One region of the Sinorhizobium sp. BG8 genome, then DNA from elsewhere that is predicted to be linked to it. Evidence: riboswitches for the same ligand, from Rfam matches in the RefSeq annotation. Region 1 holds a riboswitch; each other region holds the start of a gene.
What was found. Region 1 has a riboswitch for cobalamin ahead of bluB (5,6-dimethylbenzimidazole synthase). Riboswitches for the same ligand answer to the same signal wherever they lie in the genome.
Positions count from the first base shown of each region.

Region 2: linked by a shared signal. The riboswitch ahead of F3Y30_RS15620 (CbtB-domain containing protein) and the one ahead of bluB (5,6-dimethylbenzimidazole synthase) in region 1 are both predicted to bind cobalamin.
Region 3: linked by a shared signal. The riboswitch ahead of F3Y30_RS08180 (aromatic ring-hydroxylating dioxygenase subunit alpha) and the one ahead of bluB (5,6-dimethylbenzimidazole synthase) in region 1 are both predicted to bind cobalamin.

Region 1 is NZ_CP044011.1:3,167,947-3,175,503, reverse strand. Features, by position in the region: gene F3Y30_RS15005 (PD40 domain-containing protein) at 1-288, shown strand, start outside; gene F3Y30_RS15000 (diguanylate cyclase) at 433-1,935, shown strand; cobalamin riboswitch at 2,104-2,327, shown strand; gene bluB (5,6-dimethylbenzimidazole synthase) at 2,371-3,051, shown strand; gene F3Y30_RS14990 (DUF2865 domain-containing protein) at 3,073-4,200, opposite strand; gene F3Y30_RS14985 (phytanoyl-CoA dioxygenase family protein) at 4,509-5,564, shown strand; gene F3Y30_RS14980 (NADP-dependent malic enzyme) at 5,716-7,557, opposite strand, start outside.
Region 2 is NZ_CP044011.1:3,306,843-3,314,399, forward strand. Features, by position in the region: gene cobN (cobaltochelatase subunit CobN) at 1-520, opposite strand, end outside; gene cobW (cobalamin biosynthesis protein CobW) at 623-1,672, opposite strand; gene cobU (bifunctional adenosylcobinamide kinase/adenosylcobinamide-phosphate guanylyltransferase) at 1,678-2,202, opposite strand; gene F3Y30_RS15615 (CbtA family protein) at 2,202-2,963, opposite strand; gene F3Y30_RS15620 (CbtB-domain containing protein) at 2,976-3,152, opposite strand; cobalamin riboswitch at 3,196-3,561, opposite strand; gene F3Y30_RS15625 (peptidoglycan-binding protein) at 3,649-5,391, opposite strand; gene F3Y30_RS15630 (cobyric acid synthase) at 5,587-7,047, opposite strand.
Region 3 is NZ_CP044011.1:1,766,818-1,774,374, forward strand. Features, by position in the region: gene F3Y30_RS08155 (winged helix-turn-helix domain-containing protein) at 1-105, opposite strand, end outside; gene F3Y30_RS08160 (FAD-binding oxidoreductase) at 102-1,538, opposite strand; gene F3Y30_RS08165 (L-threonylcarbamoyladenylate synthase) at 1,541-2,515, opposite strand; gene F3Y30_RS08170 (diguanylate cyclase) at 2,688-3,779, shown strand; gene F3Y30_RS08175 (DUF6656 family protein) at 3,809-4,408, opposite strand; cobalamin riboswitch at 4,742-4,939, shown strand; gene F3Y30_RS08180 (aromatic ring-hydroxylating dioxygenase subunit alpha) at 5,060-6,304, shown strand; gene F3Y30_RS08185 (hybrid-cluster NAD(P)-dependent oxidoreductase) at 6,306-7,403, shown strand; gene F3Y30_RS08190 (GH25 family lysozyme) at 7,499-7,557, opposite strand, start outside.

The DNA.
Region 1 (7,557 bases):
CGGGTCCGCCCGGACGGATCGGACGTGACGCGGATCACCGACAGTCTCTACGGGGACTGGTTCCCGCATCCTTCGCCCGACGGCAGGCATCTGCTGGTTCTGTCGTATGACGGTGACGTGTTCGATCATCCCCGCGACCTTGATGTGCGGCTCCGCCTGATGGATCCCGACGGCAACGACGCGCGCATCCTGTTCGAGCTCTTCGGCGGGCAGGGGAGCGTGAACGTGCCGAACTGGTCACCGGACGGTACTGCGTTCGCCTACGTGCGCTACGCCCGCCCGGCTTGAAGGATTCGCGCTAGCCTCAAAAAGCGGTGCTGAATTTAAGTCTTTGCTCACCAACGAATTTAAGCGAATTTTCCCGCCTTTCCCTCCATACCCCTGGGAATGAAGAATGCGTGGTGCGGCGCCGCGCAGAGACCGGGGTTTTTCATGGTCGAGGTTACCGGGAAGGCTGCACTTGCCCAGAGCGGCAGGATGAAGGGAATTATCGGAATGGCGGCGGTCTTCATCGTCGTGCTTTTCGCCTTCGCGAACTTCATCGTGCTCGACTATGCCGTGCGCAAGACGAACCAGTTCACCGGGGACATCGAGAAGAGGCTCGTCAGGAACGAGTTCAGCCACCAGATGGAGCAGGTCGTGCTCTATCAGAGTTCCATGTCCTTCTGGGACAGGAGCTACGAGGAACTGTCGAAGGGCTATTTCACCGACGACTTCATCCGCACCCACATGCGCGACTGGCTGTGGGCCGACTTCGGGTTCTCGTGGATGGTTTTCGTGCGGTCGGACGGCGAGACGGTCCTGTCGATGCATCAGGGCATCGTCGAGCGAAACAGCAAGGCGCGCAACCTGCTGCAATGGGTCAGCGACCTGACCGCCCGCGCCACAAGCGCCTACTATGCCGCGCTCATCCCCAGCGAAAGCGGCTGGCAGATCGCACGGGACGCAAGCCACCACAATTTCCTGTCGCCGGCCCTTCCCAACATTCACGTTGCGGGGCTGAGGATGATCGACGGCGCCATGAGCATCGTCGTGGTGCAGGCAGTGGTGCCGCGGTCGCTGATCATTCCGGCGGTCAGGAACGAACCCGTGCTGATGGTGACCGTGAAGCCGATTTCGGGAGAAATGCTCGAAAGCGCCTCGACCAGGCTCGGGCTCTCCGAACTGGGCTTCTCCGCGATCGTTGATCCCGACCCCGAACTGTTGCTTACGGCCGTCGGCGGGGACGACTACAACCCCATGGTCGCCTCGTGGCGGCCCACACGGCCCGGCACGCATGTGTGGGGCCTGGCGACCCCGCTGATCGGCGTCCTTGTCCTTGCCTTCATCGCTGTCATGACGTTCATCGCCCACGGATTCTCCAAGCTCGTGAAGGCGCTGCAGGAAAGCGAGGCGCGCCATTCGTACCTGGCGGTCCACGACCCACTGACGGGGCTCCAGAACCGTGCGGGGTTCGACAAGACCATCAGGAAGGCGCTCGGTACCACGCCGGGCAAGCCCTTTGCGATCTTCGCCATGGACCTCGACATGTTCAAGGCCGTCAACGACCGCCACGGCCATGCGGCCGGCGATGAGGTGCTGCGGACGGTCTCGGCGCGTTTCCGCGAGCGCATCGGAATGATGGGAACGGTCGCGCGCCTTGGCGGCGATGAGTTTGCCGTGTGGTTGCCTGGGGACATCGGGCGCGAGACGCTGCTGGCAATCGCCGAGGGGCTCGTGCGCGACGCACAGGTGCCGGTCGCCTTCGAGGGGCAGATGCTGTGTGTCGGAAGTAGTGCCGGGATTGCCTGCTATCCGGCGCACGGGCAGAGCGCCCACGAAATCGCGGTGACGGCCGATGCTGCGCTCTATGCGGCCAAGAATGCGGGCCGCAATCGGGCGATCCTTGCAGGGGCGGCCGAGCAGGCTGCGGCCAAGAGCGCAAGAGCCGCCTGAAAGCGCGTTGCGATTCTCCCGATTTGCCGCGGGTCTTCTCCCGAAGCAGGTGTCGACTTTCGAGAGACACTCACGAACCGACGCCTGCGGCGTCCGGATTGTCGCTTCTTACCCGCCGAAACGACATCCGGACGCCGCTTCCGAGGCTTGAGCCGGAATTGGACCCGTGTAGATATTCCGCCGTCAGGTGCCTGCCGAAAGGCGGGAGAATCGGGAATCCGGTGCGGTGCTTCGGTGCCAGGTCCGGAGCGCGCCCAGCGCTGTGACGGGGACGGCTGTACCGCATGAAGGGACTTGCTCCTTCATGGCACGCCACTGGTCTTTTGACCGGGAAGGCAGGTTCAGTCGGTCGATCCGAAGCCAGAAGACCGGCCGGACAATATGGACCGAACCCACGCGGACGGTGGGAGGTCGTGCATTGTTGGGGAGAAGACGATGCGACCTCATCCGGAGGACCAGATGGTCCGTGCGGGAGCCTTTTCGGCTGCCGACAGAAGTGCCGTCTATCGCGCGATCGAAACGCGGCGGGACGTGCGCGACCAGTTCCTGCCCGATCCGCTGCCTGACGACCTCTTGCGCCGCCTGCTTGGCGCTGCCCACAGCGCGCCGTCGGTGGGCTTCATGCAGCCGTGGAACTTCATTGTCGTTCGCAGCCGCGACGTGCTTGCCGAGGCCCACCGCGCCTTCGAGCGCGCCAACGCCGAGGCGGCCGCGATGTTCACCGGCAAGCAGCGCGACCGCTATCGGGCATTGAAGCTCGAGGGTATCCTGAAAGCACCGCTCAGCATCTGCGTCACCTGCGATACGACGCGCGGCGGCAAGGTCATCCTCGGCCGCACCCACAATCCGCGCATGGACGTCTATTCCACCGTGTGTGCGGTGCAGAACCTGTGGCTCGCGGCCCGTGTGGAAGGGATCGGGGTCGGATGGGTCAGTATCTTCAACGACGCCGACATCCGCTCGCTCCTCGGCATCCCGCCGCACGTCGAGATCGTCGCCTGGCTTTGCGTCGGGTATGTGAACGAGCTCTACCGGGAGCCGGAGCTTGCGGTGAAGGGCTGGCGCCAGCGCCTGCAACTCGATGAACTCATCTACGAGGATCGCTGGCAGGGGTAGAGCGTCCGGCGCTGCGGAAGATCAGTGTACGCCCGGCTCGGCGGGATTCCTGAGGTCGATGGCCGATTCGTTTTCGGGGAGGAAGGTCGGACCGACGGTCCTTACCTTTCGCGACGCGGGATCATAGGGGCGCTCGATGATTTCCTTCTTGGCCTCGGCGGGCTTCGGCACGGGTTTCGAGCGGATGGTGGTGACGGACCCCGTTCCCTCTTCCACGAGATGACCCGTGGCTGTCGCCTGGTCCTGGTTCCTGCCGGCAAGGGCGTTTTCCTGCTGGAGGACCTTGCGATAGTAGGCAGACAGGTCGCAGCCGCAGGACCCGGGCTTGGACAGATCCCGCGTCCGGTAGGCGAAGGCCGCAGGAAGCGTCGAGTAGGGCTTGCCGGTCACCGTCGAAACCATATCCCCTGATTCCGGTGAGGAAAGCGCGTGGTAGTAGAGTTCCGTCTCGGTTTCGGGGCACATCATCGCGCAGACCCTCTGGTCGCGACGGAAATCGAGCGGTGAGGCGCCGGTGGAAATCGGGAAGAAACCGCCGTCGCAGGTCCTGACACAGACAGTGCGCAGCCCGCCTTCGACCGACGGATCGCCGAAATGCCGCAATCCCGGGAAGGCCGCGCCCTCAGGCATGTCCTCCGTGGGGAGGGAGTCGTCCATCGGCATCGAAAGCGTGAGTTCCGGATCCGTATCGCCGAAGTCATCCGTGGCCGCTGTCGGCATGAAATCCCGGCCGGCGTCATTGCAGCCGTTGGAATCGAGTGCCGCGAGAAGCCGCCTGCGCACATTCTGGGTGCCACCCGAAATCGCATACTCGCGGCGCTTCTTGTCCAGGATCTGGAGGTTGCGCTCCATCCTTTCGACGGTCGAGACCAGCGCATCGCACTGATCGGCGTTCTCACCGCCGTAAACCGCCACGCTATCCGAACTGCAGCCGAGGCGACGCATGTCGCTCTTCACCTTCCTGAGCTCGATGTTCTGGCGGGCAACGGCACCGGCATAGCTGCGGACGTCATCACTGGCGGGAACGGCTTCCGGAACAGCCGAGAGGTGCGCGAGCAGCCGATCGCAGACGGGGGACGCAGCCGCGGTGCCGGCAGAAAGGCAAAGCGGCAGACCCATCGCGACAACGACCAGCAAGCGATAGCGCATGTTCACGGCTAAGTATCCCGGTGATTTTCGATTGTCCGACGGCCCCAAGCTGCAATCCACCGCGTGTGGCGACGATCATAAGATCTTGGCGGTGAAGAGCAATATGCTCCCGATTTTGTGATTAACGAACAACGCGGAGATCGAGGAATGGAAAAACTGGAGTTGACAATTCATGTTGATGGATGGCCGCAGAATTGATCTCTTTCGGGCTGTAGTGTAGCAGGAATGTCGAGCCCGAGATGCCTCGTCATCCGGCAGAAGGCGCCCCGAAGTGGCGCGGCATTCATTTGAACCATTGGCAGGTAGGCATGCGAATTTCTTCCGTCCTCATGAGCCCGCTCTACGCGCTGCAGCTTGCATCGGGCGCCAAATCCTTCGCCGACAATCCCATCATCGGCAGCAAGCGGCTGAACCGCATGGGACTGCACGAAAAGCGCGTCTCGATCGCGATGAAGATGGCGGACTGGCGCCGCAAGTCGCTGGCAGGGAGTGTATCGGCCGACCACCGCCGGCAATACGAAGAGAATGGCTTCGTCAAAATCGAGAACTTTCTGTCGCCGGAGGTTTTCGCGCAGGTCCAGAAGGAACTCGATACGAGCGATTTCGACCGCTTCGACATGTTGCAGGGCTCGACGGTAACGCGGCGCGCTCTGATCGACGACGCGGATCTGGAAAGCCGGCCGGGCTTCAAGGCGGCCCGCAACGATCCGCGGATCAAGAACCTGCTGCGCTACGTTTCCTCGCATGCCGGCGAACCGCTGCTTGTTGTCCAGGTGGTGATGGCCCTGCCGTCGGCGGTCACGCACTCGGGCGTCGACCCGCAAACCGCGCTGCACAGCGACACGTTCCAGCCGACCGCCAAGGCATGGCTGTTTCTGAAGGATGTTGGCGACGAGGACGGCCCGTTTTCGTATGTGCCCGGTTCGCACAAGGTCACCGATCAGCGGATGGCCTGGGAGCGGCGTATCAGCGAGAATTCGGATACGATCGAAAACAAGTATTCGGCGCGCGGTTCGTTGCGGATCATGCCCGACGAGCTGGGCGCACTCGGCTACGGCCAGCCGGTTAGGATGGTGGTGAAGGCGAACACGCTGATCGTCGCCGACACGCACGGTTTCCATGCCCGTTGCCCGAGCTACAAGACCACGACGCGGATCGAGATCTATGGATCGCTTCGCCGCAATCCCTTCCTGCCGTTCACCGGAATGCATGTTGCATCGCTTCCGGCCATCAGGACGCGCATGAATCGCCTGATCATCAACGCCATGGGACTGCGCGAGAGGCTGGGGCTGAAGGGTTCGCCCTGGAAGGCCGCCGGCGCCGGCAAGGCGGAAGAGTGGTCGGACAGGCTCCGAAACCTCTGAAGATTGCTCACCAAAATCGAAAGGCCGGACAGGTGATGTCCGGCCTTTTGCATTTTCTGATGCCGCAGACCGGCAAATTCGCTCTGCCTAAACCCGGTGTGCCCGGTCGCGCTCTGGCGAACTTACCGGACACAGTCGGCGGCGCCCCGCGCTAGGCGGGGAACGAAGCCTCGACCACGGCAAGTGCCGCCATGTTGACCACGCCGCGCGAGGTTACAGATGGCGACAGGATATGGGCCGGCATGGCGGTGCCGAGCAGGATCGGCCCGACGTGCAGACCGTCGGTCATCGTCTTGAGGACACCCAGCGTGATGTTGGCGGCATCGAGGTTCGGGAAGACGAGCAGGTTGGCCTCGCCTGAAAGGGTGCTGTTCGGCATGACGCGCTGGCGAAGCGACTCCGAGATGGCGGAATCACCATGCATTTCGCCGTCGACCTCTAGTTCCGGAGCCATTTCCCTGAGGATATCGAGAGCCCTGCGCATCTTCGAGGCGCTGACGGAATCGCGTGAGCCGAAGTTCGAGTGCGAGACGAGAGCGGCACGCGGCGTGATCCCGAAGCGGCGGATTTCCTGCGCCGCCATTATGGTCATCTCGGCGACTTCCTCGGCCGACGGGTCGAACGTGACGTAGGTATCGGTGAAGAAGGTCGCGCCGCGCTGGGAGATCAGGAGGCTGAGGCCGGAGAAGTCGATAACGCCCGCCTTCTTGCCGATGATCTGCGAGACATCGCGAAGGTGGCGGCTATAGCGTCCCTCGACGCCGCAGATCAGCGCGTCCGCATCCCCGCGTCGCACCGCGAGCGCGCCGATGACGGTCTGGTTCGTACGCACGATCGTGCGCGCGGCTTCCGGGATCACTCCCAGGCGGCCGACGAGGCCGAAGTACTCGTCGACATAGTCGCGGTAGCGCGGATCGTCTTCCGGGTTGACGACCTCGAAGTCGGTTCCCGGGCGAATGCGCAGGCCATAGCGTCTGAGGCGCGTCTCGATGATCTGGGGGCGTCCGATGAGGATCGGCTTGGCGGTCGCCTCTTCGAGAAGGACCTGGGCGGCACGAAGCACGCGCTCGTCCTCGCCCTCGGCGAAGATCACTCGCTTCTTCTCCGCCGCCTTCGCTGCCGCGAAGATAGGCTTCATGATGAAGCCGGAGCGGAACACGAAGCGGTTCAGCTGGTCCATATAGGCATCGAAATCCGTGATCGGACGCGCAGCGACGCCCGATTCAGCTGCTGCGCGCGCCACCGCGGGCGCAATGCGCAGGATGAGCCGCTGGTCGAACGGCGAGGGGATCAGGTAGTCGGGGCCGAAGACGGGCGTATCACCGGAATAGGCGCGTGCGGCGACGTCGGAGGGCTCCTCGCGGGCAAGCGCGGCAATCGCCCTGACCGCCGCCATCTTCATCTCCTCGTTGATCGTGCGGGCGCCGCAATCAAGCGCGCCGCGGAAGATGTAGGGGAAGCACAGAACGTTGTTCACCTGGTTCGGGAAATCGGAGCGTCCCGTGCATATCATCGCATCGGGACGGGCTGCACGCGCTTCCTCGGGCATGATTTCCGGCGTCGGATTGGCGAGCGCCATGATCAGCGGCTTTTCGGCCATGCGCGCCAGCAGCTCGGGCTTGAGCACGCCTGCGGCGGAAAGGCCGAGGAAGACGTCCGCACCGTCGATCGTCTCGGAAAGCTGGCGCTTGTCGCTCTCCTGCGCATAGACGGACTTCCAGGGATCCATCAGGACTTCGCGGCCCTTGTAGACGAGCCCCTCGAGGTCGTGGACCCAGATGTTTTCCAGTTGCGCGCCGAGAGTGACAAGCAGGTTCAGACAGGCAAGCGCGGCAGCGCCCGCGCCGGAGGCCACGATCTTCGCCTTGGCGATATCCTTGCCTGCGAGCTCGAGGCCGTTGAGGATCGCGGCCGCGACGATGATCGCCGTTCCATGCTGGTCGTCGTGGAAGACCGGAATATCCATCTTCTCGCGCAGGCGACGTTCCACGTC
Region 2 (7,557 bases), 140 kb from region 1:
TTTCAAGGGGCGTAGCCGGCTCGGGCTTCGGGTCTCCGCCAACCAGAGCGTCCGCATAGGCGAGGAAGCGCGCGGCATTCTCCGCGCCACCCTGGTTCAGATAGGCCCAAAGGCGCGCGCGATCCTCCCCGTCGATGCGGTTGAACGGCAGAAGGCCGTCGTCGGGCCGGTCGTCGCCGGGAAGCGCGACCATGGCAATGCCATGCGCGACCGAGGCCGCGTGCAACGCTTCCAGCACGTAGCGGAAATAGCTCGCTCCGCCGAGGGCGCGCACGATGATCAACCGGGCGTGCCGTGCCGTTCGCTCGACATAGGTGTCGACAGACATCGGATGGGCGAGCGCCGCAAGGCTTGCGAGCCGCAACCGCGTCGTGCCGTCACGCCCGCGGTGCGCAGCGGCAATCGCAGCAAGCTCGGTGTCCGCTGCAGACAGAAACAGGACATCTCCCGGCGTCTGGCCGAGGTCGATCGCCTCTCTTCCGTCGGCGATTGTGCCTTTCTGGGCTAGGAGAAGATGCATGATCCCGCTCCCGCAAGCATGCGAGCCTTGGTTTCCCTGTGCTGCCCCTCGCTTGCAGGAGGGGCTTCGGAAGACCTTCTTGCCGACGCGGCCACGACCGCCTCAGACCGCCGCAGCGATGGCGGCGCGAACGGCCTGCTCGTCCATGTCGTGCAGACCGATGACGACGAGCCGCGTGCCGCGTGCCTCGCCGGTCGCCCAGGCGCGCTCGAAATACTGGTCGATGCGGCTGCCTACGGCCTGGATCAGCAGGCGCATCGGCTTGCCGGGCACATCGGCGAACCCCTTGAGACGCAGGACGTCATGCTCGGCGATGATGCCCTTCAGGCGATCGATGAAGGCAGCCGGATCGGAGACCGGGCCGAGCTCGACGACAAAGCTGTCGAATTCGTCGTGATTGTGCTCCTCGCCTGCCTCGTGCTCGAGTTCGTGGTGGGATTTCCGGTTGGCGATGTCATCCTCGGTTCCAACGCCGAGACCGAGCAGGACGGCCGCGGCAACCTCGCCGTTCCGTGCCTCGATGAGAGTCGGGCGACGCGCGGTGCGGGAGGCAACCTCCTTGCGCACGGCCGTGAGCCCTTCCGCATCGATCAGGTCGGTCTTGTTGAGGACGATCAGATCGGCGGCCGTCAGCTGATCCTCGAACAGTTCCTCGATCGGGCTTTCATGGTCGAGGTTCTCGTCGTTGACGCGAATTGCATCCACCTTGTCGTGATCATCGGCGAAGCGGCCTGCGGCAACGGCTGCGCTGTCCACCACCGTGATCACTCCATCAACCGTTACCTGGGTCTTTATTTCCGGCCAGTTGAAGGCGGCGACGAGCGGTTGCGGCAGGGCGAGACCGGAGGTCTCGATGACGATGTGGTCCGGCCGGTTTTCACGCTCCAGCAGCTTCGACATGGTGGGAATGAAATCGTCAGCGACGGTGCAGCAGATGCAACCGTTGGTGAGTTCGATGATGTCGTCCTCGCTGCACGCCTCGGCGCCGCAACCCTTGAGAACGTCGCCGTCGATTCCGAGATCGCCGAATTCGTTGATAATCAGCGCAATACGCTTTCCGCCCGCGTTCTGGAGCAGGTTGCGGATCATCGTCGTCTTGCCCGCACCAAGGAAGCCGGTGATGACGGTTGCGGGAATCTTCTCCTGGAGCATTGTGCTCAACCCTTCATTTTCAGCGGCAATCCGGCCGCGACAAAATAGACTTCAGTGGCCATCGACGCCACCATCTGATGTAGCAGGCCTGCATGGTCGCGGAATTCGCGTGCCATGCGGTTCTCCGGAACGATCCCCAGTCCGACCTCGTTCGAGACGAAGACGATGCGGCCGGGCGCCTGTTGCAGTTGCGACGCAAGTCCGGCAAAGGCCGCACTGACGTCGCGATTGTCGAGCATGAGGTTCGTCACCCAGAGCGTCAGGCAATCGACGAGCACGGCGCGATCAGGTGCGGCAACAGTCGCGATGGTCTCCGCCAGCTCGAGGGGTTCCTCGTGGGAGACCCAGTCGGGGCCGCGCCGTGCCCGGTGCTGATCGATCCGCGTCCGCATCTCATCGTCCCAGGCACGTCCCGTCGCGATGTAGTGCATGGCAAGGCCGCTCGAACGGACCAACCCCTCGGCAAAGGACGACTTGCCGGAACGCGCACCGCCCAGAACCAGGACGGCCCCGGGCGATACGCTGGTCATCAGGCTGCCTTCGCAATCTTCTCGTTGGCAAGGCCAAGCGACAGGCCGAGAACGATCCAGAAGAACAGCGTCGTGGCGAGTGCGGCGACTGCGAACTCGGCTCCGAGGACTGCCGGTACCGCACTTGCGATGTCGGTCGGCTGCGGTGCACCATAGACCTGTGGCGCGGCGATGAGCACGACACCGGCGATCTTCGCGACAAGGCCGCTCTTGAGGCACAGCAGATAGATGCCGACGGCGGAAAGAACGACCGTCGCAATCCACCAGACCTGCCGATCTGCAAGTTCTGCGGCCGGGAAGCCCGGCAATTCAGGAGGCAGTCCGATCGCCGGAAGCATATGGACTGCAAGCCAGCCGCCCGCGCCCCACAGCGCGCCGTTCGAAAGGGTGATTGCATTGCCGGTTACGAGGCTGACGCCCGCGAGCAGCAGGGCAAACCCGGCACCCGTCACCAAATTGGCGAGAAGCGTTCCGGAGAAGCGGCTCATGCCGAACATGATGCCTCCCTCTTCTTCTTCGTGGCCCTCATGCGCATAGGCGGGAGTCACCGGCGAGAAGTAGGAGACTGCTTCGCCGATGATCGCACCCAGGGACAGGCTCGAATGCTCCTGCACTTCGCCCGCGGCGGGCGCAGGCTCCTTGCCCTCGTATTCCTCGGCATGGAGGATCAGCGGAACGACGCGAAACTCCTGGGCGGCCGTCATCAGCACGCCAGAGAACAGCCCGGCCACCAGAGCGGCCAGGAGATATTTGACGATCATGATGGAAACTCCTTAGTGGCAGGGAAAGCCGTAGGAGTGACGGGTGTCGTGCGCCGTGTCGTGCAGAACAGACGAATTGGCGAGCCCCGCCCCGAACACCAGGAAGCCACCGATCAGAAGAGCGGCGAGACCGGCGAGCAGACGATCGTTGAGAGAAAGAGAAAGGGTAGACGTAGTAGACGCAGCCATGACAACCTCCGTGCTGGCAACGGGGAGAACCCCCAATCGGGCACCATGCCCTTCATTGGTTGGCAGGTCTCCTGGCTCGCGGCGTCAGGTGCGCGAACGCACCGGCGGGACTTCCTCGCCTTCCCGGGTGTGATCGCATTGCGAAAGGCGGACGATTCGTAGAAAAAGAGGCGTCCAGCCCGGTTTATCACAATGCCACCCAGTGGCTTTTCCGATGATCCGGTTTGGCCAACCCGGGGACACCATGTCTCCGCGCCGCCTTTCCGAAACGCCGGATGGAAATCCCTCGCCACTCTACAGTCGCGGGGTCGGCTGTGATTGCAGTGCCCGATATGGGTCCACCCTCTCACATTCCCATTTACTCTCCATTCCGTTTCCGGATCGGAGAACCATCCAATTGATTGGATGATTATGCCTGCGTGGGTCGGAAGTCAATCGACACCGCGCGCCACCGCCTTTGCCGATAGCGCCTGAACCACGCTCGTCATCCCGAGCGTCAGTACCCGGGAATGACCATCACACTGCCGCCATAGGCTGGGCCGTCATAGTAGCCGTCGACAGGACCCTCGTAGTAGCCGTCGACCGGACCTTCGTAGACGTCGTAGCGGCGATCGTAGGCAGGAGGTTCCCTGTAGGTATTGCGCCGGGCGACGAACTGCGCCGATTCGCGAAGTGCCCGGAACTGCCTGCGGCTCAAATATCCGTCAGCAGCAAAGCCGTTGGAGGATTGCCACCCCGCAATCGCCGACCGCGTGCGCGGCCCGAAGACGCCGTCCGCGCCATAGGTCTCGAACCCGAGAAGGCTCAGCCAGCGCTGCGCCTGCACGCGATTACCCGGAGAGAGATGAGCCTCCCGGCTGTCGACATAGGCCCGTGCGGTCTCACGCTTGCGCAGCGGCGCGGTCGCGATCACATCATTGGCACTGTCGTCACCCTGCGCTTCCGCACCATCGTTTTTGCGCCGTTCGAGAGCACTCAGCCTCTGTTGTGCCTCTCCGGCGAAGCGACCCTGCGGATAGGTCTCGAGATAGGCCTCGAAGGCCTTGGGCTTTCCATCGAGAACGGCCTTCTCCCAGCGGTCGTTCTCGATCTTGGCGAGGCGTCTGGCCTCCTGCTTTTCGGCTGCGGCCTTCTCCTTTGCCGCAGTCTCCTGCTCGGCCTTCATCTGATCGGATTCCGCGTTCGCGCCTGCGATCGCCGGTTCGTCTTCGGCAGGAGCCTCTGCATCGGCGGTGGACTGCTGTATGCTCGTCACGCTATCAGACTCGGCAGGTGTTTCTTCTTCCGCCGCGGCCCTCACGCCCTCTTCGGCAGCGGCTGCACGCTCCGCGGCTTCTGTCCGCGCACGCACGGCTGCCGCTTCCTGCTCCACCTTCGCCTTTTCAGCCACCTCGGCGGCCTCCTGCTCGGCCCTCACCTTTTCGGCAGCGGCCTGTTCGGAGCGCTGTTTCTCGGCCTCCGCCTCGGCGGCCTTCAGCTTTTCCTCGGCTTCGCGTTCGGCGGCGAGACGAGCGGCCTCCGCTTCCCGTTCAATTCTTGCCTTTTCGGCTGCCGCCTGCTCGGCTTTCGCCTTTTCTTCAGCTTCGCGCTCTGCCTTGAGCTTTGCTTCAGCGGCTTCCTGTTCGGCTTTCAGTTTGGCGGCAGCGGCTTCCTGTTCGGCCCTTGCCTTTTCGGCGGCTGCCTGTTCGGCGCGCGCCTTCTCCGCAGCTTCCTGTTCCGCCTTCAACTTCGCCTCGGCGGCAGCGGCTTCTGCCGCGGCAGCCTTCTCGGCAGCGGCCTGCTCGGCCCGCGCCGCTTCTGCCCGTGCCTTTTCAGTCGCAGCCTGTTCGGCGCGTGCCTTCTGGGCGGCAGCCTCTTCCGCGCGTTTGCGCTGCTCCGCTTCCGACTGGACCGCACCGCCGGATGCGTCCTGACCAGACGTCACGTCGCTGGTCCCAGCCCCGGCCTTCTTGGCCGCGGCCTGCTGGGCAGCCTTCAGCTCGGCAATCCGCAGCCTCGCCATCGAAGCGAAAGTACCCTTCGGATAGGCTTCGAGATAACCTTCATAGGCTGCCAGATCGCTACCCGATGACACTTTTTGCCAGAGGGAGAATTCGGTCTCCCACTTCTTGCTGGCGCTTCCGACCGTGCTTGTTGCGCCCGACGTATCGGCCGCGGACGCGGGAGCCCCGACCAGCGACAGGCCGACGAAGCCTGCAAGCCCGATTTTGGCAAAACGTCCAATCTGTCCGGATGTCATCGTTCTTCCCTTCGATGGCAATCAAATAAACTCACCGGCCGCCGGGCGCTGGCCCAAGCCGGATGCACGCGATGCTTGACACCGGAATCTGGCGCAACTTTGGTATCCCTGGTAACAAACCATTGCCTTTGGTTTCCTTGTGAGAAGCCTCATGACAATGACGTTCGGCGACAGCCACATAATCATCCGCAGGCATCAATTGGTGCCAAGAATTCCGTCGAGCCAGTCCGGATCGAGCGCTCGTTCCAGTTCGCCGGCAAGGCCGTTCAGCGCATCGTCCACGGTCTTCCTGTAGTCGACTGCCCCTCCGGTGATGCCGAGTTCAGCAAGGAGCGCCGCCCGGTATGCGTCGCTTGCCAGGATGCCGTGCAGATAGGTTCCGACGACCCTGCCATCAGGTGAAATCGCTCCGTCCGGCCGGCCGTCGATTGACACCGACGCCCGGGCGCAGTCGGCTCCCCTCGTATGGCCAAGGTGGATCTCGTAGCCCGAAAGCGGAACGTCGTACTGGAGGGAGCGTGCCTGGCTGTTGCGAACCGTCTTTTCCGGCGCCATCTCCGTCTCGACATCGAGAAGGCCGAGCCCCTCGACCTCGCGGACGTTGCCTTCGGTCCCGAGGGGATCCGTCACCCGCCGGCCGAGCATCTGGTAGCCGCCGCAGATCCCGAGAACACGGCCACCGCGCCGCATGTGCTGGTCGAGGTCGCGGTCCCATCCCTCGGCGCGGAAGTCGAGGAGATCGGAAATGGTCGACTTCGATCCTGGAAGGACGACGAGCCCGGCATCGGCGGGCAGTCGCTCGCCGGGACGCACGAAGATGAGCTCGACATCCGGTTCGGCCTTCAAAGGGTCGAGATCGTCGAAATTTGCGATCCGCGACAGGACAGGCACGGCCACCTTCAGCGCGCGCCCGGTTCCTTTCGACAATCGCTCGAGGACGACGGAGTCCTCCGCGGGCAGCCTTCCCGCCTCCCTCAGCCAGGGCACGACGCCGAAGCAGGGCCAGCCGGTAAAGCGCCGGATCTCGGAGAGGCCATCGTCGAAGAGGGTGACGTCGCCGCGGAACTTGTTGATCATGTAGCCGGTGATCATCCGGCGATCCTCGGGCGAAAGGATCGCATGCGTGCCGACCAGCGACGCGATGACGCCGCCGCGATCGATGTCGCCGACCAATACGACCGGAACGTCGGCCCGTGTCGCAAATCCCATGTTGGCAATGTCGCCCGGCCTGAGGTTGATCTCGGCCGGCGATCCGGCTCCTTCGACGACTACCAGGTCGGCCCCGTCACAGACGGCGTCGAAGCTCTCCATCACGCTGTCCAGCAACTGTGGCTTCAGCCGCTGATAGTCCCTGCCGCGCGCCTGTCCCCAGACCTTGCCCTGAACAATGATCTGGCTGCCGGTTTCCGATTGCGGTTTCAGGAGCACCGGATTCATGTGCACGGAGGAAGGGACCCGGGCGGCAAGCGCCTGAAGCCATTGCGCCCGGCCGATCTCGCCGCCGTCAGCGGAGACCGCGGCATTGTTCGACATGTTCTGCGGCTTGAACGGCCGCACGGCGAGGCCCCGGTTCGAAGCGATCCGGCAGAGACCGGCGACAAGCACCGTCTTTCCGACATCCGAGCCGGTCCCCTGAAGCATGATCCTGCGTGTCATGAACGTTCCGTAGCATTCGACCCGCCACGCGCAAAGACCTGTTTTCGTCATGCATTTTCCCGGTGGCGCTCTGTGGCGATCAGGATGCCGCTCGGCAACACAGCAGACGGCGCACAGCGAGCAGCCGGAAAACGAGAGAGCCGCGCATGCCTTCCGGCAATGCGCGGCCCACCAAAGAACGCATGGCAATCCCGCAAATACGCTTCGGGATCCAATCGCTCCGGTACGCACTACCTGATCCGGAACGAGCGGCGGTTGTCCCCCGCCGTCAGAAACAAATAGACGGACATCGTTACCGGACGGTTATTGAGACGTTAAGCAATGATGAACGGCGAAAAATTCGGAAGAGCCCCCAGAAGGCCCCCTGCACGATCTCAGCGGCGTTGGCCATGATGGCAAAATACTCGTGCCGAACGATGCGGCTCGGGTATAGCGGCCATCTATTCTGCTTACCTGGAAGGCATCTGCCAACTCTCCGGGCACCGACAGATCGCATGTCGGGCGACGGCG
Region 3 (7,557 bases), 1.4 Mb from region 1:
CCCATGCTCGCGCACGAGTGACATGAGTTCGATCTTGCCGGGACCGAGCCGCGCGCCGGTCGCAAAGTCGAAACGCAGACTCGGCCAGGTAGTCTCATCCGTCATTGCGATGTTCCGATCACTTTGCCGGGGTTCATGATGCCGGCGGGATCGAAGCTGCGCTTGATCCTGCTCATCAGGTCTATCTCGATCGCGGGTCTGATCTCCGCCAGTTCGTCGCGCTTCAGCTGGCCGATCCCGTGTTCGGCGGAGATCGATCCGCCGTACTTCAGCACGATGCCGTGGACGATCGCGTTGAGCTCCCGCCAGCGGTCCAGGAACGCCTGCTTGTCGGCGCCGACGGGCTGCGAGATGTTGTAGTGGATGTTTCCGTCGCCCATGTGGCCGAAGGAGCAGATGCGCGCTCCCGGCATCGCCTTCATGACGGCTGCATCGGCCTCGTGCATGAAGGCCGGAATGCTGGAGACCGGCACGGAGACGTCGTGCTTGATCGAGCCGCCTTCAGGCTTCTGTGCCGGCGACATGCTCTCGCGCATGTGCCAGAGCGCTCTGCGCTGCTGCTCGCTTGCAGCTATCACCGCATTCTCCGCAAGCCCGCTTTCGATTGCGTCGTTGAGCAGCGCCTCGATCATGCGGGTGGCCGTCTCGGCGGAGTCGGAGGTCGAGATGTCGATCAGGGCATACCAGGCATGCTGCGTCGCGAGCGGATCGCGCACGCCCGGAATGTGGCGGGTGGTGAAATCGACGCCGATGCGCGGCATGAGCTCGAAGCCGGTCAGAGCGGTCCCGCAGAGGCTGGAGGCCTTGTCGAAGAGGCTGAGCGCGTCCTCGACCGTCTTCAGTCCCACGAAGCCCACTTCATGACCGAGCGGCCGGGGGAAAAGCTTCAGCACCGCACCGGTGATGATCCCGAGCGTGCCTTCCGCGCCGATGAAAAGGTCGCGCAGGTCATAGCCGGTGTTGTCCTTCTTCAGTCGGCGCAGGCCGTCCCAGATTTCACCGGTCGGCAGCACCACTTCCAGCCCGAGGCAGAGATGGCGCATGTTGCCGTAGGCAAGCACGGCCGTGCCCCCGGCATTGGTGGAGAGGTTGCCGCCGATCTCGCAGGAACCCTCCGAACCGAGCGACAGGGGGAAAAGCCGGTCGGCGCCCTCGGCGGCTTTCTGGATATCGGCGAGTATCACGCCCGCATCCGCCACCATCACATTGCCGACGGGATCGACGTCGCGGATGCGGTTGAGACGGGAAAGCGAAAGCACGACGTCCGAGCTGCCGTCACGCGGCACGCCCCCGCCCACGTGGCCGGTGTTGCCGCCCTGCGGCACGATCGCGGTACCCGTCTCGGTCGCGAGCTTCAGGATCGCGGAGACTTCCTCGACGCTGCCCGGCCTCAAGACGAGCGGGGAGGTCGGGTGATACATCCCCCGGCTCTCGACGAGATAGGGTGCGATGTCGGCCTGTTCCGTCAGCGCGTGGGACTGGCCGGTGATCGCAATGAAACGCTGGACGAGATCGGAGGGGAGGGTGGATGGCTTCATTGTTATTCCCTTGGTGCGGCGGCGCGTTGCAGCCGGTCGTTGATCGCCTCGCCAAGCCCGTCCATGGGGACCGGCGCGAAGGCAATTGCGGTCGCACCGCTGGCATCCGCCTTCTGCATGTAGCCGAAGAGGTTGGCAGCCGCCTCGCGGAGGTTGCCTGAGGGACTGAGATCGAGCACGATCGCCGCCTGCTCTTCGCCCGGAAGCGGCTTTCCTCCGAAGCGGATCAGCGCTTCTCCGGGACGCACGTCCTTGGCCATCAGGCGCACGCCGGCGCGCGGCGCGTAGTGGGATGCGAGCATTCCAGGTGCTTCGATCGCTGCCCCGGCAGTCTCCGGACGGAGCACCTTTTGGCCGGCGATCCGCTCGGCGTCGGCGATGTCGAGCCCGCCTGGCCGCAGCATCCGGATCTCGCCATCCTCCACTTTGAGGATGGTGGATTCGAGGCCGATCCCCGCCGCGCCCCCATCAAGCACCAGCTCGAGCTTGCCGCCGAGATCGGCTGCCACATGCGCGGCCGCGGTCGGGCTGATGCGGCCCGAGGTGTTCGCGCTCGGTGCGGCGAGGGGACGTCCGTAGGCGGCGAGCAGACGGCTCGCGAAGCCGGTCGGGACCCGGATCCCCACGGTGTCCAGTCCGGCACGCGCAAGCGGGTGGATCGAGCTGTCCGGTCGCACCGGCAGGACAAGCGTGAGAGGCCCCGGCCAGACCGCTTCGGCAAGGCGTCGCGACAGCGGATCGAAGATTGCATGTCGTTCCGCCATCGCGAGATCGGCCATGTGGCAGATAAGCGGGTTGAAACGCGGCCGTCCCTTCATTTCGTAGATGCGGCCGACGGCTTCCGGATTGGTTGCGTCGGCGGCCAGCCCGTAGACGGTTTCCGTCGGAATGGCGACAGGTTCGCCGCGCGCGAGCGTCTCTGTCGCGAGCTCTAGGGCCAGCTCGGGCTCCACGCGTGTATCGACGATCCTCGTCATCAGTCTCTGTTCCTGGCTTCCCGTTCCTTGCTCGACCGGTTCTTTACAGGTCTAGCGGGGCAGATGCCAAGAGGTCGGGGCCGAAGCGGGCCACAAGTAGGGAGGCCAGAAGGAATTCGCTAAAAATAGCAGGGGCATCTTAGAATAATCGAAAGGGGGGAGATGGTAGTCCTTGAAAAACACTGCCGGAACCTTGCTGATGGTCAACAAGAAAACCTCCACAAACGACATAGCGCTTCGCGTGGCGACTGCCATGCAGCAGATGGGCATCGACGGATTGCCCCGCAATTACGAACTCGTCTACGAGGCTTACGCCGGATCCAACCCGGATCTCGTCCGCGATTTTATTGGGCTCGGTAAGTTCAAGACCCAGGCCGCGCTCGACGAGCTCGGCCGCAAATACCTGCCGCATCATCATGAGACCGGCGTTCTCCAGCGTTCCGCCGGGGCCGTTCGCAACGAGATGAGCAACTTCATGCTGCTACTGAAACAGGAGAAGTCCTCGCTCAGCGACTATGGCCGCATCATCGGCGAAGCCGAGCGCGCCTTCCACGATGGAGAGGAATGGAACAGCGCGACGCTGGGAAGCTCGATCGAGGCCCTGCGACGGGCGACGGAGCAGCAGGTTTCGCGCAATGCCGCCATGGCGGAAAGCGTCACGGAACAGACCAACGTTGTAAGCGGGCTCGAGCAGGAACTCGCCGCATTCGAGGCGACCAAGTTCGCGGATCCCTTGACCGGGCTGGGGAACAGGCGTGCCTTCAACAAGGCGCTCGCCAAGGTCTATTCCAATCCGGAGATGCCGCTCCTCTGTGGCGTGATCGTTGCGGATGTCGATGCCGGGCGTCGCTTCTCGCCGCAGCAGATCGCGGTTCTTTCCGACCATATCGCCCGCTACACCGGCGAAGCTCTGAGGCCCGCGTTTCCGGCGAGCGATCTCGCCGTCCGCTTCGATGGCCTGCGTTTCGGCTTCCTCTTCTATACCTCGGAAGAGACGGAAATCCTGAGGATGATGTCGCTGATCTCCGGCGCAATGCGCATGGCGACGCTGCGCCACCCGCAGACCGGGCGGGCGCTGGGCTCGCTCACGCTGTCAGCGGGCCTCTGCATGTCCAATCTTGCGGGCAATTCCTTCGATCTCGTCAGCGCCGCCGAAAAGGCACTCGCGATCGCGCGCGATGAGGGAGGCGATCGCGTGGTCGTCTACAAGGATAGCGACGAAGGACAGTCGGGCAAGGAATGGATGATCTACCGGGCCTCGTGAGCCCGGATACATCCTTGCCGGCCAAAAGTTCAAAGCGTGCGGATGATCTTGCGCAGTTCCTCGTTGCGCGCGCCGAGCATCAGGACATTCTTCATGGCGATCCGGGGGTCGGGCGTGCGGAAGATGACGCCGTTGCCGCGGACCTTCTTGTTGATTTCCAGGCGGCCTTCCTGCTCGCTCGGATTGATCGCAACGGCAAAGTACATGCGCCCGTGCTGGTCGCTGATCTTCTGGAAGAAGCTGTCGCCTTCGCCGATCTCCGAAAAGAAGTTGGCCATGTAGAAGGCCCACTGCACGTTCTCGAACTGCGCGAAGGTCGAATTGGCGACCGTGATGTGACAGTAGCCGAGGTGCGGGGTGGCCAGCAGCGTGCGATGGAAGATCAGCTTCGGAAAGCGGATCGAACGGTGGAAGCCGTTGATGCGGTCATGCGTGACCTCGCCCGCCCTCTCGAGCTTGCGGCCCGTGCGAATGGCGACCTCTTCATAGCTGAGGTAGCGTTTCTCGACCTCGTTCCAGCTCTCCTTGCGCCGGTCGATACGTCCGGTGCGCAGGAATTCCGTATGTGACGCGGACGGGGGTGCCGAGCGCTTGTAGGCCACGGCATCGTAGTATTTGAACTTCTTCATGGGCTGCACGCGGGCGCTGCTCCCTCTACGCACTTGCTGAGGCCATCCTATGCAGGGATGGTTAACCAATACTTCCTTACATACCCGCCCGAAATTGCGCCGGGCTTGCTATCGCGGAAATCGCGCGAGGGGCGGGGAGGTGTGTCGTAAAAAGGATACCGCGAGAAATAGTGAGCATTTGCACAAATAAAGGTCAGTAAATCTGACATTTCTCTGTAGCCTGCTGTTTAAGCAGCCGAAATATGCATCAACGTTTCTGTGCGCTCTTTTCGACTTGTCGTGAAGTCCGAATTCGATGTCGTAATCCGGCATGGGCGGGCGGCCTGCGTCGTCGTAGGTTCCGCTTGTCAGGGTGCCGCCTCTTAGGGAAGGCGGAGAATTGGGAAGCCGGTTGAATTCCGGCGCTGCCCCGCAACGGTGATGGAGCCAATCACGGCAAAGGGCCACTGGATGAGAATCCGGGAAGGCGCCGTGTGGTCCGAAAAGGACAACTCCGAAGCCCGGAAACCAGCCATGACAACAGATAACCGAGTTGGCTGCGGCGGGCGGCCAGGATGCGGACCTGCATGTTCATGGCCGGCATTGCCGGATGCCTGAGGCTGGTTCCTTCCCTCCCGTCCGGTCGAGACCAGAGAGCTTAAGGAACCGGCAATGGATATTCGCAGCGACGTGCTTCGCAGACTAAGGAACAGGCGCGAAGGATACAGCCTCGATCAGGCCTTCTACATCGATCCCGATTTCTACAAGCTCGATCTTGAGACGATCTGGTACCGCGACTGGCTGTTCATCGGCCACGATTGCGAAATTCCGCGGGCGGGAAACTACTTCACGGTGCAGGTCGGCGATTATCCGGTTGTCATAACGCGCGACCGCCAGGGCACGGTGCGGGCTCTCCACAACTCCTGTCGTCACCGCGGTTCTCGCGTCTGCACCCAGAACAAGGGTGCCTCTGCGAAGCTCGTCTGTCCCTACCACCAGTGGACCTATGAACTCGACGGTCGCCTGCTCTTTGCCCGGCACATGCCGGAAGACTTCGATCCTTCCGCCCATAGCCTGAAGCCGATCCATTGCGAGACCGTAGGCGGTTACATCTTCATCTGCCTCGCCGACAAGGCGCCCGATTTCGCCCCCTTCCGCGCACTGGTCGAGCCGTATCTCGCAAAGCACCGCCTCGGCGAGACCAAGGTCGCCTTCGAAAGCACGATCATCGAGAAGGGCAACTGGAAGCTCGTCTGGGAAAACAACCGCGAGTGCTATCATTGTGCTGCCAACCACCCGGAACTCTGCCGCACCTATCCCGAAGCACCGAGCGCGACCGGCGTGCAGGGAGCGAAGGACGATCCTGTTATCGCCGAGCACTGGGCGAAATGCGAGGCGGCGGGCCTGCCGAGCGAGTTCCGCATGGATGCGACCGGCCAGTTCCGCGCCGCACGCATGCCGCTGATCGCCGATGCGGAAAGCTACACCATGTCCGGCCAGCGCGCCGTCAGGAAGCAGCTCTCGGCGGATGTGAGCGCAAGCCACATCGGCACGCTTCTTCTCTTCCACTATCCGACGACCTGGAACCACGTGCTGGCCGATCACGCCATCACCTTCCGCGTGCTGCCGCTCGGCCCCGAACTGACGCAGGTCACGACCAAGTGGCTGGTTAACAAGGATGCCGTCGAGGGCGTGGACTACACGCTCGAGGAACTCACCCACGTCTGGACGGAAACCAACGACCAGGACCGCCAGATTGTCGAGGAAAACGCCTTCGGCATTCGCTCGCCGGCCTACGAACCCGGTCCCTACTCGCCGGCGGACGAGGGCGGCGTGATGCAGTTCGTCGAGTGGTATTGCAACTTCATGCAGGAGCGGCTCCAGGGCGAGGCCCATCCGCTGATAAGGGTGGCCTGATATGACGATCGCCAGCAGCTTCCGGCATTTCGACGAACTGCAGCCATGGAACGACCGCCAGCATCTGCTGGAATGCACGGCCGTGACCGTGGAAGCCCCGGACGTGATGACATTCAGTTTCCGCTCAGACAAGGCGAACTGGTTCCGCTACCTGCCGGGCCAGTTCGTGACGCTGGAGCTGCCGGTGACGCCCGAAGACCCGGTGATGCGCACCTACACGCTGTCCTCCACGCCGTCGCGGCCCTTCTCCGTGGCGGTGACGGTCAAGGCACAGGCGAACAGCATCGGGACGCGCTGGATGTTCGATCACCTGAAGCCGGGAATGTCGCTGAAGGCCTTCGGGCCGCTCGGCGACTTCTCCTTCGTCCGCCATCCCGGTGAAAAATACCTGTTCATCTCCGCCGGTTCCGGCGTGACGCCGATGATGTCGATGACGCGGTGGATGTCGGATTGCGCACCGCAGAGCGATGTCGCCTTCCTTTCCTGCGCTCGCTCGCCCTCTGATCTCCTCTTCCGAAGCGAGCTCGAATGCCTTGCCGCGCAGATGCCCAATCTCGCCCTCGGCTTCGTCGTCGAGGGGCACAATCCGCGTGATGGATGGCATGGCCTGCGCGGACGCATCGACGTTGCCAAGCTCTCGCTGCTTGCTCCCGATTTCAGGGACCGCACCGTCTTCTGTTGCGGTCCCGAACCGTTCATGCGCGGCGTGCGGGAGATGCTCGCAGGCGCCGGTTTCGACATGGCGCGCTATCATGAGGAAAGCTTCCAGCCGGCGGCAGCGCCTGCCGCGGAGGAACTCGCTGTCCGCGCGGGTGCGGGCGAAAGTGATCCGACCGCGCTCCACACGGTGAGCTTCACCATGGCCGGCAAGGATGGCAAGTGTCAGCCCGGCCAGACGATCCTGCAGACCGCGCGCGCCGCTGGCGTGCGCATCGGAGCGGCCTGCGAAGGCGGCCTCTGCGGCACCTGCCGGGTCATGAAGGTGTCTGGCGATGTCGATATGAACCACAATGGTGGCATTCTCGACGAGGAGATCGAGGAAGGCTACATCCTCGCATGCTGCTCGCGACCGCTCGGCGACGTGCAGATCGAGGCCTGAGGCAGGCTCCCACTGCGGGAACCGGGTTTCGGAAAAAGACACCAGGAAAAGTCAGCGCAGGCGCCGAACAGACGGCGCCTGTCGCGTAGCCGTCCTCAGAAGTCCTGATAGTTCAACGGCGTCACTTCGCGGCCGTTGTGCGGGATGATTGCCC